Regions from separate parts of the Acidovorax sp. GW821-FHT10A04 genome, predicted to be linked through region 3. Evidence: predicted binding sites of a transcription regulator. Region 3 holds the regulator's gene; each other region holds the start of a gene.
What was found. Region 3 encodes LexA, which represses DNA repair genes until DNA is damaged. Its sites were predicted from a motif close to ACTGTATNNNNATACAGT; they were not measured.
Positions count from the first base shown of each region.

Region 1: a site for LexA is predicted at 1,519-1,536, ahead of imuA (translesion DNA synthesis-associated protein ImuA). Genes of this name have one in related genera too.
Region 2: a site for LexA is predicted at 2,496-2,513, ahead of imuA (translesion DNA synthesis-associated protein ImuA). Genes of this name have one in related genera too.

Region 1 covers NZ_JBWKNZ010000011.1:105,227-111,228, reverse strand. Annotated here, with positions in the region: gene AC07PF_RS22190 (HPP family protein) at 1-379, shown strand, start outside; gene infA (translation initiation factor IF-1) at 773-1,021, shown strand; tRNA gene AC07PF_RS22180 (tRNA-Pro) at 1,269-1,345, shown strand; gene imuA (translesion DNA synthesis-associated protein ImuA) at 1,644-2,483, shown strand; gene AC07PF_RS22170 (Y-family DNA polymerase) at 2,440-3,918, shown strand; gene AC07PF_RS22165 (error-prone DNA polymerase) at 3,931-6,002, shown strand, end outside.
Region 2 covers NZ_JBWKNZ010000001.1:372,486-378,487, forward strand. Annotated here, with positions in the region: gene AC07PF_RS01740 (alpha/beta fold hydrolase) at 1-12, opposite strand, end outside; gene xseB (exodeoxyribonuclease VII small subunit) at 50-319, opposite strand; gene xseA (exodeoxyribonuclease VII large subunit) at 316-2,049, opposite strand; gene imuA (translesion DNA synthesis-associated protein ImuA) at 2,522-3,319, shown strand; gene AC07PF_RS01760 (Y-family DNA polymerase) at 3,255-4,580, shown strand; gene AC07PF_RS01765 (error-prone DNA polymerase) at 4,609-6,002, shown strand, end outside.
Region 3 covers NZ_JBWKNZ010000004.1:317,510-323,511, reverse strand. Annotated here, with positions in the region: gene AC07PF_RS11685 (hypothetical protein) at 1-96, shown strand, start outside; gene AC07PF_RS11680 (branched-chain amino acid ABC transporter substrate-binding protein) at 228-1,358, shown strand; gene AC07PF_RS11675 (D-2-hydroxyacid dehydrogenase family protein) at 1,560-2,567, opposite strand; gene AC07PF_RS11670 (hypothetical protein) at 2,784-3,185, opposite strand; gene lexA (transcriptional repressor LexA) at 3,324-3,998, opposite strand; gene AC07PF_RS11660 (asparaginase) at 4,082-5,035, shown strand; gene AC07PF_RS11655 (hypothetical protein) at 5,074-5,493, shown strand; gene AC07PF_RS11650 (DUF6152 family protein) at 5,514-5,993, shown strand.

The DNA.
Region 1 (6,002 bases), on a different contig from region 3:
GTGGACCCTGATGCGCATCGAAAAGATCAAGGCCCTGCCCGTGGTGGATGCGGGGCGGCAGGTGCTTGGCATCGTCACGGTGGCCGATTTCATGCGCCTGGCCAACCTCGACCTGCACGAGGGCCTGGGCCAGCGCCTGCGCGCCCTCGTCAAGGGCCGCAGCGGCCAGCCCGCCAGAGTGGGCGAGATCATGACGCACCCGGTGCAGGTGGCCCGGGTGGGCCAGCACGCCATGGACCTGGTGCCCCTGTTCTCGCAGGGCGGGCACCACCACATTCCCATCGTCGACGATGGCGGGCACCTGGTGGGCATCATCACCCAGACCGACCTGGTGCGCACCCTGGCGGTGGCTGTGCAGGGCCAGGATCCAGGGGCCTGACAGGCCTGCGGGCGGCTGCCTGCGGAGGTGCTGCGCCGCTGCGGCATTCTCGCCATAGGCAAGTACGGGTACATCGCGGTACAATCGACAGGCTATGCACAGCGCTCTGCCTGTCCATTGATACGGATTTGCCTTTAACCGTGTAGCGTCGTTGGTTCGCCTTGCCGTGCTACAGCACTGTCTGCGGCTCCCGCCTAGCTACACGGTCAAATGCAAATCCGTATGAAGCCGTCTCCCCGGCCCTCTGCCTGATCTGCGCCCCGGGTGCAGCGACTCCCACCGCCCGCAATGCACCGTGTGTCGAGCCCGACCACGCTGCATCGGCCGTGGTGGATGCCCCAGCGTTCAGGTGCCGATCACCAGATTTTTTGATTTTTGAAAAGACAAGAGAACATGGCCAAAGAAGAACTGATTGAAATGCAAGGCTCCGTGACCGAAGTGCTGCCCGACTCGCGCTTTCGCGTGACGCTGGACAACGGTCACCAGCTGATTGCTTACACCGGCGGCAAGATGCGCAAGCACCACATCCGCATCCTGGCGGGCGACAAGGTCTCACTGGAAATGTCGCCTTACGACCTCTCCAAGGGCCGCATCACCTTCCGCCACCTGGCCGGCCGCGGCCCAGGCCCGTCGAGCCGCTGATTGCAGGCCACCATGCGGCCGCTGATGCGCGGTCGTGTGCTGGTGCCTGTGGGCTCGCCGTAGTGTCTTCCCCGTTGGTTGTTGGTTATTGATTGAGTTTTCCCTCCCATCGCCGCAGTTTGCATCGCCCTGGATGCATGACAGCACTGCCGATGGAACCCTGGTCCGATGCAGTCGCTGCAAAAAAATCAAAAAAAGCGCGCATTTGGTCAGAACCCGAAATTTCCCGGGTTAGAATACGAGCTGTCGGAGCGTAGCGCAGCCTGGTAGCGCATCTGCTTTGGGAGCAGAGGGTCGCGAGTTCGAATCCCGCCGCTCCGACCATTATTGGCAAGGCCTGCAGAAGCAATTCTGCAGGCCTTTTGTCATTTCAGGGCCTGCACTGCGCAGGCCTTTTCTTTTGGCCCACTGCAAGCGGCGCCCCTTCCTGGCATGGCTCCAATGACCCGCGGGAATGCTCTGAAAAGCCGCCGCGGTTAGCGGAATGGGGTACGATAACTGTATGAAAATACAGTATCTCATCGCTCCCCCAGCCCTGCCGTGCAGGATGCTCCGGGGTTGGGTGCGCAAGCCGCACCTCTCTGCCTGACCCCGTGCATGTCCATCCCGGGTTGCCTCGCTCATGTCCGCCGTCCCCCTCCGTTCCGTGCCCGCTGGTGCCCCGCCCCGGCTGGCAGGCGTGTGGCTGGCCGACCAACTGGGCACATCCGCCGCAGCGCGGGTGCAGGCCACGGGGCATGCGCTGCTCGATGCGCAGCTGCCGGGTGGGGGCTGGCCCCTGGGGGCCTTGACCGAGGTGCTGCAGCCTGCAGCCGGGCTGCACGTGTGGCAACTGGTGCTGCCGGCACTGGCCCAGGCCACGGCTGAGCGGCCGGGGGCCGTGGTGCTGGTGGCGCCGCCCCATGAGCCCTTTGCCCCCGCCCTGCGCGCGGGTGGGCTGGACGCGGCGCGGCTGTGCCGCGTGCAGGCCACCTCGGCGGCGCAGGCATTGTGGGCGGCCGAGCAGGCCCTGCGCTGCCGCGATGTGCAGGCGGTGCTGGCCTGGCTGCCGCAGGCCGCGCCCGAATCGCTAAGGCGGCTGCAGCTGGCTGCCGCGCAGATGGGGCAGCTGCTGTGGGTGTTTCGCCCGGCCAAGGTGCGCCAGCAGGCATCGCCCGCGCCGCTGCGGCTGTGGGTCGAGGCCGTGGCCGCATCGGGCGGCGCCGAGCTGCAGGTGCAGGTGCTCAAGCGCCGTGGGCCCCCCATGGAGCAGCCCCTGGTGCTGCCGGCCAGCAACGCGGCGCTGGCCCGGGTGCTGGCCGCGTCGGCCACGCGCGGAGAGGGGCGGCGTGCGCCACCACAGCAGCAGCCAGCAAGGCCTGCCGTGCTGCTGCCGCTGGCGGCGTGGCTGGACCGCTTGCCCGCAGGAGGTGTGCAGCATGCACTGGATCGCATGGCCGTTGCCGCCCACCACCCCCACTGACGGCGGATCCTCCCGCCCTGGTGCTGGCGCGCCGGCCGCTGCCGGGCCGCACCCACCCTTGCCGCAGGCGCCGCACGAACACTGGTGGGCGCTGCAGTTCACGCCGCGCGTGGCGCGGGTGGAGGACGAGGCCTTGCTGCTCGAAGTGTCTGCCACGGAGCGCCTGTGGGGCGGGCGCGCAGCATTGCTCGCCCAACTGCAACGGCACAGCCCGCCCTGGTCCGGCCACCCGCCCGCAGAAGCGGGCCAGCCGCCGCCAGGGCCTGCGCAGCAGGAGTGCCCAACCCCTTTTGCCGAGGCCCCCACCTCGCTGCAGGCATTGGCCCTGTTGCGCCTGCAACTGGCAGGCCAGCCCGTGCCCCGGCACCTGCCCGATGGCCTGCCGCTGCACACGCTGACGGCGCTGCACCCGCACCTGCCCAGCCTGGCGCGCATGGGTTGCCGTACCTGGGGGGCCTTGCGTGCGCTGCCGCGCGACGGTGTGGCGCGGCGCCTGGGCGCGGCCGTGCTGCTGGCGCTGGACCGGGCCTATGGCCACATCGCCCACAACCATGCCTGGGTGGAGCTGCCCGAGCGCTTCGAGCTGACGGCCGAGCTGCCCGCGCTGGCCACCTCGGCCGACGCCTTGCTGTGGTCCGCGAGCCGGCTGCTCTCGGCCCTGCAGGCCTGGCTGCAGGCACGCCAGCAGGGCGTTCTGGCGCTGGAGCTGGCCTGGCGGCACGACCTGCGCCGGGTCGACGGCGTGCTCATCGCCCCCTGGCATGCGCTGCCCGTGCGCACGGCCCAGCCCACGCACGAGCTGGCCCACCTGCGCCGCCTGCTGGCCGAGAACCTGGCGCGCACGCCCCTGGCCGCGCCCGCCAACCAGATCACGCTGCGCGCGCTGGAGACCGCACCGCTGCCGCATGCCAGCGCCCACCTGCTGCCGCCCGATGGATCGTCGGCCACCGGTGACCAGGAGGGCGAGGCCTGGCACCAACTGGTCGAGCGCCTCTCGGCCCGCCTGGGCACGGATGCGGTGCAGTCCGTCACCCTGCTGGCAGACCACCGGCCCGAATGCATGCAGCGCTGGCGGCCCATGGCCGAAGCCGGGCCGGTGCCCTCAGCGAAGCCACCACAGGGCGACCATGCACCCGAAGCCGTGCTGTGGCCTACCTGGCTGCTGCGCACGCCGCAGCGCCTGGCCATGCAGGGCCACCGGCCGTGCTACCAGGGCCCGCTGCGCATGCTGGCCGGGCCGCACCGGTTCGACATGGCCTGGTGGGAGGAAGGCGAGAGCCAGGTCCCCGCCAGTGCCAGCGACATGGTGCAGCGCGACTATTTCGTGGCCGTGAGCCCGGGGGCAGGGCGTGTCTGGGTGTTCCGTGAACGACCGGTGCATGCGCTGCCGGCGACGTCGGCAGACCACTGGTTCCTGCAGGGCCTGTATGCATGAGCGGACCGGCACATGACCCACACCCTTCCTGACCGCAGCCCCACCGGGGTGGCCTCGCCGCCTGCCTTGCCGGACTATGCCGAACTGCACTGCATCTCCAGTTTCAGCTTCCAGCGCGGCGCCTCGCAGCCCCGGGACCTGGTGGAACGCGCGGCCGAGCTGGGCTACCGCGCGCTGGCGCTGACCGACGAGTGCTCGGTGGCCGGCGTGGTGCGGGCCCATGGACCGGCCAAGGAGCTGGGCCTGCAGTTCATCCCGGGCAGCGAGTTCGCCTACCCGGGCTTTCGGCTGGTGGCATTGCCGCGCAACGTCGAGGGCTGGGGCAACCTGTGCGAGTTCATCAGTGCGGCACGCCGTACCGCGCCCAAGGGGACCTATGAACTGGGACCTGTGTCCGATGTGGCGCGGCTGCAGGACTGCGAGCTGCTGCTCATTCCCGACCGCAGCCTGCAACATGCGATGGAGACCGATGCCTTGCTGGCTTGCGTCCGCCAGGCACAGGTGGATTTCGGTCAGCGCTTCTGGCTGGGCGTGGAACTGCTGCTCGCGCCCGATGACGACCTGTGGCTGGCCACGCTGCAGCAGGTGGGACGCCAGGCGGGCGTGTCCCTGGTGGCTGCGGGCGATGTGCACATGCACCTGCGCTCGCAAAAGCGCCTGCAGGACGTGATCACCGCCGTGCGCCAGGGCTGCACCGTGGCAGAGTGTGGCTTTGCGCTGCAGCCCAATGCCGAGCGCCACCTGCGCCAGCGCGTGCGCCTGGCCGGCATCTACCCACCCGAACTGCTTGAGGCCACGCTGGAGATTGCGGCACGCTGCACCTTCAGCCTCGACGAGATCAAGTACCAGTACCCGCTGGAGGCTGTGCCCGAGGGCATGACGCCGGCGGAGGGCCTGGCCTGGCTGACCTGGGCGGGGGCGCAAAGCCGCTATCCGCAGGGTGTGCCGGACAAGGTGGTGGCGCAGATACTGCGCGAGCTCGCACTGATCGCCGATTGCCAGTACGAGATGTACTTCCTCACCGTGCACGACATCGTGCGCTTTGCGCGTGGCGAGGGCATCCTGTGCCAGGGCCGGGGTTCGGCCGCCAACTCGGCCGTGTGCTACTGCCTGGGCATCACCGAGGTGGACCCGGAGCGCACCAAGCTGCTGTTCGAGCGCTTCATCAGCAAGGAGCGCAAGGAGCCGCCCGACATCGACGTGGACTTCGAGCACAACCGGCGCGAAGAGGTCATCCAGTACGTCTACACCAAGTACGGCCGCAACCGCGCCGCCATTGCCGCCGTGGTCACCAGCTACCGCACCCGCAGCGTGCTGCGCGATGTGGGCAAGGCGCTGGGCGTGCCTGCGCAACTGGTCGACGCCTTTGCCAAGGACCACCACTGGTTCGATGAAGCATTTGCTGCGCACCGCCTGCAAGAGATGGCACTCGCCATGGGCGAGCACCTGAGCCTGCACACAGCCGAAACGTGGTTGAAGTTGTCGGGGCAGCTCAAGGGCTTCCCGCGGCACCTGAGCCAGCATGTGGGCGGTTTTGTGCTCACGCAGGGGCTGCTCACGCGCATCGTGCCGGTGGAGAACGCGGCCATGGTCGACCGCTCCATCATCCAGTGGGACAAGGACGACCTCGACGACATGGGCCTCATGAAGGTGGATGTCCTGGCCCTGGGCATGCTCAGCGCGCTGCGCCGCTGCCTGGACCTGCGCGCTGGCCTGCGCGGCGAACGCTGGGCATTGCACCAGATACCGGCCGAAGACCCTGCCACCTACGACATGATCTGCGCCGCCGATACCGTGGGCGTGTTCCAGATCGAAAGTCGCGCCCAGATGAGCATGCTGCCGCGCCTGCGGCCGAAGGTGTTCTATGACCTGGTGGTGGAGGTTGCCATCGTGCGGCCAGGGCCTATCCAGGGCGGCATGGTGCATCCCTATCTGCAGGCGCGCGAAAAGCAGCGCAAGAAAGAACCGCTGAAGCTGGAAAAGGCAGAGCTTGGAGAAGCCCTGGAACGCACTTTGGGCATTCCGATCTTCCAGGAGCAGGTGATGCAGATTGCGATGATCGCCGCCAAGTTTTCCGCATCGGA
Region 2 (6,002 bases), on a different contig from region 3:
CATGCGATCCATAGGTTTCTCCTTTGCAGCCGCATTGCACTGGCTGGCGCTAAAAGGGAATGTCGTCATCATTGCCAGGTTCGGCAGCGGATGTCGAAGCAGCATTCGCAGAGTTTGAAGTTGCCGGTTCCGCGGCGGAGTTCAAAGCCGTTTCTAGTGCCTTTTCCACCGCGTCGATGCGCGTCTGACATACCTTGTACGCAGCAACCGATTCCTCAACAATGCGAAGAAGATCATCGATGTTTGGCTCAGTCTGCTTGCGCAGGGTCTGGGCATGCGCTTGCAACACCCCATATGATTTCTTGAAGGTTTCGCTCATGGCTTGTCGTCCTTGCGCAGCGTCGCGCTGCGCGTGCCGTCTCTGAATTGGATGGTGACCTTGGCACCAGCGCTGGCCGCACTGGTGACTGCCTTGCCAGCAGCATCACGCACCAGCGCAAAGCCACGGCTCAAAGTTTTTTCGGGTCCTTGCCCCGCGATCTCTCGCATGAGCGCCTGTGCTGCAGCCCTGGCTTCCGCCACTGTCTTGTTCGCTTGCGGTCCTACCTCCGCAAACGCGTTGGAGGCAGCATCTTTCATATGGCGCACATCAGCCGCAGCCCGGTCGAGCACAAAGGTTTTGTCTGCTTTGATCGTGGCCCGTGCTGTCTGCAGGGTTTGCCGCGCTTCGCTGCGTATTTCAGCCATCAGCGCGGGCACCTGGTTGCGAGCCCAACCCAGGTGGTGCGTTGCCATGCGGCGCACATCGACCATGCTTCGCTCGGTCTGCTCTGCACCGTTTCGCACGGCCTGCACTGCATTGAGCTGCAGTTGCGCCAACATCTCGGTGGTGCGCTGCCGGCTGTGAGCAATCTCCTGCCTGGCTCCCGCCTCTATCGCAGTGAAGTTCTCGACGAATATTCGCCGCGCGCTGCCCATAGCGTGCGTAGCTTCGCGGACGATGTCGTCGAACAAGCCCTTGGCTTCGTGGGCTCGCTGCAGAATGAGTCGCTCAATGCCCGCGATGACCTTGGAAGGGGTGTCAAAACGGATATTGGCGACCTCGTCGAGCACTGTGTTGTCTCGCTCGTGCCCTATGCCAGTGAGCACCGGGACATCCAGTTCGCAGACGGCGCGCACTAGCGCATAGTCATTGAGCCAAGCCATGTCGTTGATGGCCCCACCACCGCGGATGATGGCCACGGCGTCGGGGTGCAAGCCCTCTTGATCCATGCGCTCCAGCGCGCCAAGCAACTCCATGCGGATCTCTGCAGCAGCACCATCGCCCTGAAATCGACTGTGGACATATACGAACCGGCAGATTCCACTGGCCTCCAGCCGCTTCGCCTCAGCTTGGAAGTCGCCCAAGCCGGCTCCCCCCTCCGGTGCCACGACCAGGACCAGGTAGTAATCCCACGGACTTGGCAACTGTCGATTCAGTTCGAACAAGCCCTCGTGCTGCAAGCGCTCGCGGATTTCACGCTTGCGGGCCTCCAAGTCACCCAGCGTGTAGTCAGAGTCGATGGCATCGACCTCGATGCTGAAACCGAACTGCGGCTTGAACACGGGCCGTGCACGCACCAGCAGTTTGATACCTGGCCCGATCTGGGCGCCGGTCGCCGACTCGAACTTGGGGAGAATCTGGCTGGCCGTACTGGCCCAGATGACAGCATTGGCCTTGGCGGTGATGACGCCCGAAACGTCGCGCTCGGAGACTTCAAGGTACACATGGCCGTTGCGAATCCGCGTATCCACCACCTCAACAAGCGTCCAGACCCCGGCTTTGAAAGCCTGCGCTACCGCCCCCGATACGCCTTGCAGCAACTGAGATAGCGATACCCCCTTCTTTTCAGGGACCGCCAAGCCGCTGGACGCGGTCGGGGAAGGGGCCAACAAATCACGCGAGACAACGGGTGCTGGCACATCTGCAGCAGGCAACCACTGCGCGAAAGGCGTAAGGTCTCGGCCCTCGGGCACATACCACTGTCGGCGAGTCGGATCCCAACGTGCGCCCAGCGCCTTGACGCGGTCTTTGTCCGCGAATGATGAGACAAGGTAGGTGTCGGTCATGCCGCTGCAGACAGTGGCGGGGACGCATCCGATGCGCCTTGCCGCCAGGCATCCAGGTCGGTGAACTCTCGCGTGCATCCCGAGCACAACAAACGCTCGCCGTAGCGCATCGAGCCTTGGGCATCGCGCTCGACCACCCTGCGGTAGTTGGTAGATCCACAGTAGCCACAGCGATTGATGGGGGCAGTCTGATCGGTTTCCATCGTTGAGCTCTTATACAGAAATCTGCCTTTCAGGCACTTCGGGCATTGCAGCATCCTGACCTTGCACCAGGGTTTCGTCCGCACGCTCCGCTTGGTCATCGCAAATTTTTTCCACGTTGGTGATTCTTTTGATCCTCCAGCGCAGACGCTGATTTCCCCGCTATCGATTTGGGTGCGAACCGCCCGCAATGGCCTTCAACCGCCGTCGGAACCCTCTTTCCATGTCAGTAAGTCTATTCATATACTGTATTTAATTACAGTATTTTGCCATGTCCGCCGCCCACGCTTTCCAGCCCTTCGACACCCAGAGCCTGCCCATCTCGGTACGGGAGTCGGTGTGGCTGGGCGACGACCTGGTGCACGACGGCCACCCGACAATCTCCACGGGCTTTGACCTGCTGGACGCGTCCTTGCCAGGTGGTGGCTGGCCTACACGCGCCCTGACTGAGGTACTCACGGCGCAAGCACCGTTGTGCGAATGGCGCTTGCTGAGCCGATGCCTGCCCAGCCTTATCCAGAACGGCGGCCAGATACTGCTCGTAGCCCCGCCACAGCAGCCCCATGCCGGTGGCCTGTCTCAGCTGGGAGTGCCCGCCGACCAGATCGTGTGGATCCAGGCCAAAACACCAGCCGAGCGCTTGTGGGTGACGGAGCAATTGGTGAAGTCCAATCCCCGCGGCGCGGTGCTGTCCTGGCTCCCCCAAGTCCGCGCAGACCAGATCAGGCGTCTGCAGGTGCACGCCCAGTCCTGCCAGTCGCCTGTCTTTCTCTTTCGGCCCTTGAGCGCGCAGCGAGAGGCCTCGCCGGCGCCACTGCGCACCCTGGTGTCGCTCGGCACAGGCTGGAACATTGATGTGCGCATCCTCAAGCGCCGTGGCACGCCATGCCCCGGTGTGCTGGAACTGCAGGCCATCCCCGGCCTCCTGAGCCAGGTGCTGCCGCCGCGACTGCACCGCCTGGACACCGATTTCGCCATCCCCCTGCGCAGAGAGGAGGCCACCGATGATCGGCATCTGGGCCGCACTGCTACCGCACAAGACCAGCACCGAGTCCTGCACCGCCATTGACCTGCCTTCCCTGGCTGTTTGGGCGCTGCAGTTCTCTCCGAGGGTGGCGGTGCGCGAAGAGGTGGTCCTGATGGAGGTCGGAGCCTGCGCACGCCTGTTTGGCGGCCTGCTGCTCCTGCGAGGGCGCATCGAATCGGAAGCCTTGAAGTTGGGCGTCGAAGCCTTCGCCTGGGCACCGACGGGCACAGCGGCGCTGGCGCTGGTGCGTTCGCGCGTGGTGGATGGCTTTGCCGGCCCGCTGCCATCCATTCTCGACAAGCTGCCGCTGGAGACGATCACTGCGGTGGCGGGCCATCAGGGCACGCTGCACCGCCTCGGATCACGCACGCTGGGTGATGTACGCAAGCTGCCTCGGGGTGGCCTGGGTCGGCGCTTCGACAAGGAGCTGCTTCACAGCCTGGACCAGGCCTACGGACTACGTCCGGAGGTCTGCGAGTGGCAGCAACTTCCCGAGACCTTCAGTGCCCGCCTGGAGTTCATGTTCCGCGTCGAGAATGCGATGGCGCTGATGTTCGGCGCCCGCCGCTTGTTGCTGCAGATGTCCGGCTGGCTCGCGGCCAGGCACATGGGCGTCACCTCGTTCACGCTTCGCTGGGCCCATGACGCGATGCGCGCCAAGACCGCAGGCACAGGCGGCGAGATCACCGTGCGCACGGCAGAGCCCACGCAGAACGTGGACCACCTGGGCCGCCTGCTCAGCGAGCACCTGTCCAAGGTCGAGCTGCTGGCACCCGCTGGCGACATCGAGCTGCTTGCTTCCGAGACCATCCCCATCAAGCAGGAGAGCAAGTCACTCCTGCCTGAGACGATCCGCCAGGGCGAAGCCACGTCCCTGGTGCTGGAGCGCGTGCAGGCCCGACTGGGCAAGGATCGCGTGGTGCGTCCTGTCCTGAATGCCGACCACCGCCCAGAATGGATGCAGTGCTGGCAAGGTGCGGAGATGGCACGTCCACGCGCTTCGCTCCCCTGCCACGAGCTGCCGCTGCCCGCGTGGGTGCTGCCTGAACCGCTGCGCCTGGCCGAGCGGGAGCACCGCCCGATCTACCAGGGGCAACTGCAGTTGCTGCTGGGCCCGGACCGCGTGGAGGGCGGCTGGTGGCACCGGGAGCCTTCAGCGGCTACAAGCGCACCTGCCGGCCAGCTCAACGTGCAGCGCGACTACTGGATCGCCTTGAGCCGGCACGCCGGCGTGCTGTGGATCTTCCAACGCCGCCTGGCCGAGGACGAGACAGGCTGGTTCCTTCACGGCCTGTACGCCTGAACGATGCATCGACCTTCAGGCAACTGTCATGGCGCTACCCTTCTACGCAGAGCTGCGCTGCGTTTCCAATTTCACGTTCCTTGTCGGGGCCAGTTGGCCTGACGAGCTGGTCGAGCGCGCCAAGGAACTGGGCTACAGCGCCATTGCCATCACCGACGAATGCACCCTGGCCGGTGTGGTGCGCGCGCATGTCGCCGCCAAGAAGGAGGGGCTGCAGTTGCTGGTGGGTTCGCAGTTCAAAGTGCAGGCAGCCCTGCCCTTCACGATGGTGGTCCTCGCGCAGAACCTCGATGGTTACGGCAACCTGTGCCAGTTCATCACGCGGCTGCGGCGCACCGCCGAGAAAGGCACCTACCTTCTTGAACGCTCATCCATCGAAGGCGATGCTCTGGCCGACTGCCTGGTGATGGTGACGCCAGACCGGACAGGGACGGACGAGCAGCTGGAGGAGCTGGGGCGCTGGACCTTGACGCACTTCATCGGGCGAACATGGATTGGCGTGGACCTGAACCGCCGCATCGATGACGAACTGTGGCTGCACCGCATGCGGGAGCTGTCTGCGCTGACTGCCATACCACTGGTGGCCATGGGCGACGTGCATATGCACCGGCGCAGCCGCAAACCACTGCAGGACGTGATGACCGCCACCAGGATAGGACGGCCTCTGACCGAGTGCGGCTACGAGCTGCAGCGCAGCGCCGAGCGCCATCTGCGCAGTCGCCTGCGTCTGACACAGACCTACCCCGATGAACTGCTGGCTGAGACGATTCGCGTGGCCGAGCGATGCACCTTCACTCTCGACGAACTGCGTTACCAGTACCCTGACGAAGTGGTACCCGAGGGCCACACCCCTGCCAGCTACCTGCGCCAGGCTACCTACGAAGGCGCTGGACGCAGGTGGCCGCACGGCATCACCGCCAAGGTGCAAGCGCAGATCGAGCACGAGCTGGAGCTGATCTGCGACCTGCACTACGAGCACTACTTCCTCACCGTGTTCGACATCGTCAGCTTCGCGCGCTCGCAGCACATCCTTTGCCAGGGCCGTGGGTCTGCGGCGAACAGCGTGGTCTGCTACTGCCTGGGCGTGACCGAGGTGGACCCTGATCGCATGTCGACTCTGTTCGAGCGCTTCATAAGCAGGGAGCGCAATGAGCCGCCGGACATCGATATCGATTTCGAGCACCAGCGGCGCGAAGAGGTGATCCAGTACCTGTACACCAAATACGGAAGGGACCGAGCTGCACTGGCCGCGATTGCGGTGACGTACGGACCCAAGTCAGCGATACGCGATGTCGGCAAGGCACTTGGCTTCAGCCTGGAAACCGTGGATGCCCTGGCTAAAGGTCACCAGTGGTGGGACGGCGAAGGTGTGCGGATGGAGCGCTTCGAGGAGCTGGGGTTGTCAGAGAACGACCTGGCGGT
Region 3 (6,002 bases):
CTGCGCGAGGAGATCGAATCCGTGGTTCGCCACGCTGTGTACGAGGCTGTGGCCGATGAGCTTGCCGGCGGCCAGCCCACGCCCACCAAGGGATGACAGGGTATTCCCCTGTGGTTTCTCCCACATTTAATCGTGTTCCCTAATGATCTGGCCCGTAAATTGCGATATGTTCGCCTGCGTTGAGACACAAGAACATTTCTCAGCGTTTATCTTTACTGGAGATTGATATGCAATTGAAGTTGAAACTGACCGTGGTTGCTGCTATCGCGGCTGCTGCTGGTGTGGCCTCTGCACAAGAGCAGGTGGTCAAGATCGGCCACGTGGCTCCGGTTTCCGGCGCCCAAGCCCACTACGGCAAGGACAACGAAAATGGCGCCCGCATGGCCATTGAAGAGCTGAACGCACAAGGCGTGACGATCGGCGGCAAGAAGATCAAGTTCGAGCTGCAGGCTGAAGACGACGCTGCGGATCCGAAGCAGGGCACGGCTGCTGCACAGAAGCTGTGCGACGCCAAGGTTGCTGGCGTGGTCGGTCACCTCAACTCCGGTACCACCATCCCCGCTTCCAAGGTCTACAACGACTGCGGCATCCCCCACGTGACCGGCGCGGCCACCAACCCCAACCTGACCAAGCCAGGCTACAAGACCACGTTCCGCATCATCGCCAACGACAACGCCCTGGGCGCTGGTCTGGCTGCCTACGCCGTGGACACGCTGAAGCTCAAGTCGGTCGCCATCATCGACGACCGTACCGCTTACGGCCAGGGTGTGGCCGACGTGTTCAAGAAGACCGCAGCCGCCAAGGGCATGAAGGTGGTGGACGAGCAGTTCACGACCGACAAGGCCACGGACTTCATGGCCATCCTGACCGCCATCAAGGCCAAGAACCCCGACGCCATCTTCTACGGCGGCATGGACCCCCAAGGTGGCCCGATGCTGCGCCAGATGGAACAGCTGGGCATGGGCAACGTGAAGTACTTCGGTGGTGACGGCATCTGCACGGCCGAAATCGCCAAGCTGGCTGCCGGCGCCAAGACCCTGGCCAACGTGATCTGCGCCGAAGGCGGCGCATCGCTGGCCAAGATGCCTGGCGGCACGGCCTGGAAGGCCAAGTACGACGCCAAGTACCCCAACCAGTTCCAGGTGTACAGCCCCTACACCTACGACGCCACGTTCCTGATCGTGGACGCCATGAAGCGCGCCAACTCGGTCGACCCCAAGGTCTACACCCCCGAGCTGCTCAAGTCCAGCTTCAAGGGCGTGACCTCGACGATCGCCTTCGAACCCAACGGCGAAATGAAGAACCCTGCCATCACCCTGTACAACTACAAGGACGGCAAGAAGACCCCCCTGAACTAAGGCACGGACTTGCCTTCAACCGGCTAACGTCGTTGGGGAGCCTTGCCGTGCTACAGCACTGTCTGCGGCTCCCCGCCTAGTTATCCGGTCGAATGCAATCCGTGTGGGAGCGCTGCCTTCGGGCGGCGCACCACAGGGCAAAAAAGGCTTCCCTCGGGAAGCCTTTTTTATTGGTGCTCGCTGCGTTGCAGCGCTCAGTTGCTAGCGTCGCACCTGCAGAGAACCTGGATTCACGATATTGGTCGGCGTGCCCTTGATGAAGTTCACCACGTTGTCGAAGGCCGCACCAAAGTAGAGCTCGTAGCTGTCCTGCTCCACATAGCCGATGTGCGGCGTGCAGATGCAGTTCTCCAGGCGCAGCAGGGCATGGCCCTGCAGGATGGGCTCGCTCTCGAATACGTCCACGGCCGCCATGCCGGGGCGGCCCCGGTTCAAGGCGGCGATCAGGGCGTCGGACTCGACCAGTTCGGCGCGCGAGGTGTTCACGAACAGCGAGGTGGGCTTCATGCACGACAGGTCTTCGAGCGAGATGATGCCGCGTGTCTCATCGTTCAGGCGCAGGTGCACCGAGATCACGTCGCACTGCGAGAAGAACTCCTCGCGCGTGGTGGCTGCCTGGTAGCCATCGGTCAGGGCCTGGGCGCGCGATGCCTCGCGGCCCCAGACGCGCACGTTCATGCCGAAGGCGCGGCCATAGCCGGCCACGAGCTGACCGATGCGGCCGTAGCCCCAGATGCCCAGCGTCTTGCCGCGCAGCACCGTGCCCAGCCCGAAGTTGGGCGGCATGGACGCGGTCTTGAGGCCCGACTGCTGCCAGGCCCCATGCTTGAGGTTGGAGATGTACTGCGGCAGCCGGCGCGTGGCGGCCATCACCAGTGCCCAGGTGAGTTCGGCCGGTGCCACGGGTGAACCGACGCCCTCGGCCACGGCAATGCCACGCTCGGTGCAGGCTGCCACGTCGATGTGGTTGCCGATCTTGCCGGTCTGGGCAATGAGCTTGAGGCGCGGCAGCTTTTCGACCAGCTGGCGGGTGATCTGGGTGCGCTCGCGCACCAGCACGATGATGTCGGCGTCCTTGAGCCGTATCGACAGCTGGCCCAGGCCCTTGACGGTGTTGGTATAGACCTTGGCGGTGTAGGCGTCGAGCCGGGTGGCGCAATGGAGCTTGCGCACTGCGTCCTGGTAGTCGTCGAGGATCACGATGTTCATCCCGACATTGTGCCTTGGCGGGCCGCAGTCTTTGTGCCCCAAGCCCCGTCGGGCGTGCAGCATTTGCAACGCTGCGTGAATGCCACATGCCTCGACGGCCTGGGTGCATGCGCAATACCGGTGCCCGCGGCCGTTGCGGCGGGCTCTGCGCAGTCGCTGGCCGGCCGTTGCAGGCCATGGTGGCCGTGTCCCCGCGCCAGCCCGCAGGCCGCGTGCTCAGTGTTGCAGCAGCGCCTCGCGCGCGGCCATGCGGTCCAGCTCCGCGCAGACATCGGCCATGCGGCCCGAGATCACCAGGCGCCCGGCATCGGCGCCCGAGGTGGTCGTGCGCAGCACGCGCACCACGCGGCGTGCCTGGACATGGTTGCACAGGGGGTCGGCGCCGGGGGCAGGGTGCAGGCTGCGCGTGCCCGTGGCCGGCAGTGCGATCTCGTCGCGTGGCGTGCGGGCCGTGGTGGGCCATGCGGGTGCCGCATGGGCGGGCACTGGCGCCTTGCAGGTGCGCAGCCGTGCCGCAGCGCTGTCGTGCCCGCCCTGCACGGCGATGGGCTGCAGCCAGCGTGTCAGCGCATGCAGCGGGTGGGAGAAGGCCGAAAAGGTCAAAGAAGCAATTCCCATGTGAAGACTCCGAAGGTCGGTGGTGAACACAGGCAGGATTGCAACGAACATGGCGCGGCCCAGGGCTGACCAGCGGCGGTGCCCGATACCCGGCACCCCGCCCGTCAAACGCCCGCCACCTGGGCAGCGCGACGGCAATTACATGAGCATGGTGTTGCGGATCAGGCCGACTGCCAGGCCTTCGATCTCGAAGGCTTCGCCGGGCTGCACGGTGATCACGGGGTAGTCCGGGTTCTCGGGCAGCAGCTCGATGCCGGTGGCCGTGCGGCGCAGGCGCTTGACGGTGACGTCGTCGCCCAGGCGGGCCACGATGATCTGGCCATTGCGCGCCTCGCGCGTGGACTGCACGGCCAGCAGGTCGCCGTCCATGATGCCGGCGTCGCGCATGGACATGCCGCGCACCTTGAGCAGGTAATCAGGCTTGTGCTGGAACAGGCTGTTTTCCACGCTGTAGGTCTGATCGACATGCTCCTGCGCGAGAATGGGCGAGCCCGCTGCGACCCGGCCGATCAGCGGCAGCATCAGCTGCGACAGGCCGGGAATGGGCAGGCTGAACTGGGTGCCGCGTGCTGCGTTGATGGAGCGCACTGTCTCGCCGCGCAGGCGAATGCCCCGCGAGGTGCCGCTCACCAGCTCGATCACGCCCTTGCGGGCCAGGGCCTGCAGGTGCTCTTCTGCCGCATTGGCGGACTTGAAGCCCAGCTCGGTCGCTATCTCGGCGCGGGTAGGGGGGGCACCGGTGCGCGCAATGGCGGTCTGGATCAGGTCCAGAATCTGTTGCTGGCGGGCAGTGAGCTTGGGGTTGTCGAGCATGGTGGTTTCCAGTGTGTGCCGGTACAGTGGCAAATAACTGTTTTTTAATCCAGTAGCTGTATTTTTCACCAGTTTTTCGGAGTATGCAAGTGAGTGCGCAAAAAATTGTGGTTCTGGGTACGGGCGGCACCATTGCCGGCACCGCTGCGCAGGTGGGGGACAACATCGGCTACACGGCCGCGCAGGTGGGGGTGGGCGAGCTGCTGGCGGCCGTTCCAGGGCTCCAGGCGCTGGCCGGTGGTCCCCTGGTGGTCGAGCAGGTGGCCCAGATCGACAGCAAGGACATGGAACATGGCGTGTGGCGGGCCCTGGCGCTGCGCTGCGCCGAGTGCCTGGCCGACCCCGCCGTGCGCGGAGTCGTCATCACCCATGGCACCGACACGATCGAAGAGACGGCCTGGTTCCTGCACTCCGTGCTGGATGCGACCAAGCCCGTGGTGCTGACCTGCGCCATGCGCCCCTCGACCGCGCTGGTGCCCGATGGCCCGCAGAACCTGCTCGACGCCGTGGCGGTGGCGGCCAGCGCTGGTGCGCAGGGCGTGGTGGTGGTGGCTGCCGGCACCATCCATGGCGCGCAGCGCGTGCACAAGGTGCACCCCTACCGGGTCGACCCGTTCAGCTCCGGTGATGCCGGGCCGCTGGGCTGGGTGGAAGAGGGCGCCGTGCGCCTGGTGCACGGCTGGCCCGCCGTCTCGCAAGGCAAGGGTCTTGCAGCCATGCAGAACCAGACCGCCGACGCACCCTGGCCCTGGGTGGAACTGGTGGTAAGCCATGCGGGCGCCAGCGGTCGTGCGGTGGACGCGCTGGTGCGCGATGGTGTCCAGGGTCTGGTCGTTGCCTGCACCGGCAACGGCACCCTGCACCACGCGCTGGAGGCCGCGTTGCTGCGGGCCCAGGCCGTGGGTGTGCGCGTGCTGCGCGCCACGCGCTGCCCCGAGGGGCAGTTGCTGCCCACGCCGGGCAATGCCCTCGTGGCCGCGCCCGGTCTGTCCCCCGTGAAGGCCCGCATCAGCCTGGTGCTCGATCTGCTGGGCTAGGAAGTCCTGAGCCAACCCACAACGCCAGGAAGCCCCGCATGTTCGCTGCCCTCCGATCCCATGTTTGGGCCTATCCGGCACTGGAGGTGGTGCACATCGTGGGCATTGCACTGCTGCTGGGCAACCTGGTGCTGCTGGAGCTGCGGGTGTTTGGCTGGGGTGCCGCGCTGCCGCCCCGGGACCTGGCGCGACTGAGCCTGTCGCTGGCACTGTGCGGCTTTGGCATGGCGGCCCTGTCCGGCCTGGTGATGTTTGCCACGCAGCCCCAGGAATTGCTCGCCAACCGGGCCTTCACCCTGAAGATGCTGTTGTTGATGCTTGCCGGCTGCAACGCGGCGTGGTTTCATGGGCGCGGTTCGCTCGCTCGGCTCGATGGCCTGGCGCGGGCGCAGATGCTGCTGTCCACTCTGATCTGGCTGGCCATCGTCGCCTGTGGTCGCTGGATAGCGTACCTCTGACATTCGAAAGGAAAAACTCCATGCCTTTGCAGCGTCGCCAGATTCTCACCGTGGCCAGTGTCCTTCCCCTTGTTCCCCTGGCGTCCCATGCGCACCACGGCTGGAGCAGTTTCGATGCGGACCGCCCGATCTACCTCGAAGGCACGGTGCGCAAGGTGCGCTGGCAGAACCCGCATGCCGAACTGGAGCTGGAGCTGCCCGCCAACCTGGCCTTGCCGCCCAACCTGGCACAGCGCGCAGTGCCCGCACAGACGGCACCGGTCGATGGCAAGGCCCTGCTGGCCCGTGCCGTGCTGCCGACGCGCAGGGACCGGATGTGGGAGGTCGAGCTGGCGCCGCTGACCCGCATGCAGGCCTGGCAGGTGGCCGAGATCAAGCCGGGCACGGCTATCTCGGTACTGGGCTTCACGTTGCGCGAGGAGAAGGGCGATCCGGTGCTGCGCGCCGAGTACCTGTTCGTCGATGGCAAGGCCTACGGCCTGCGCTCGAGTCCGGCCTGAGGCCAGAAG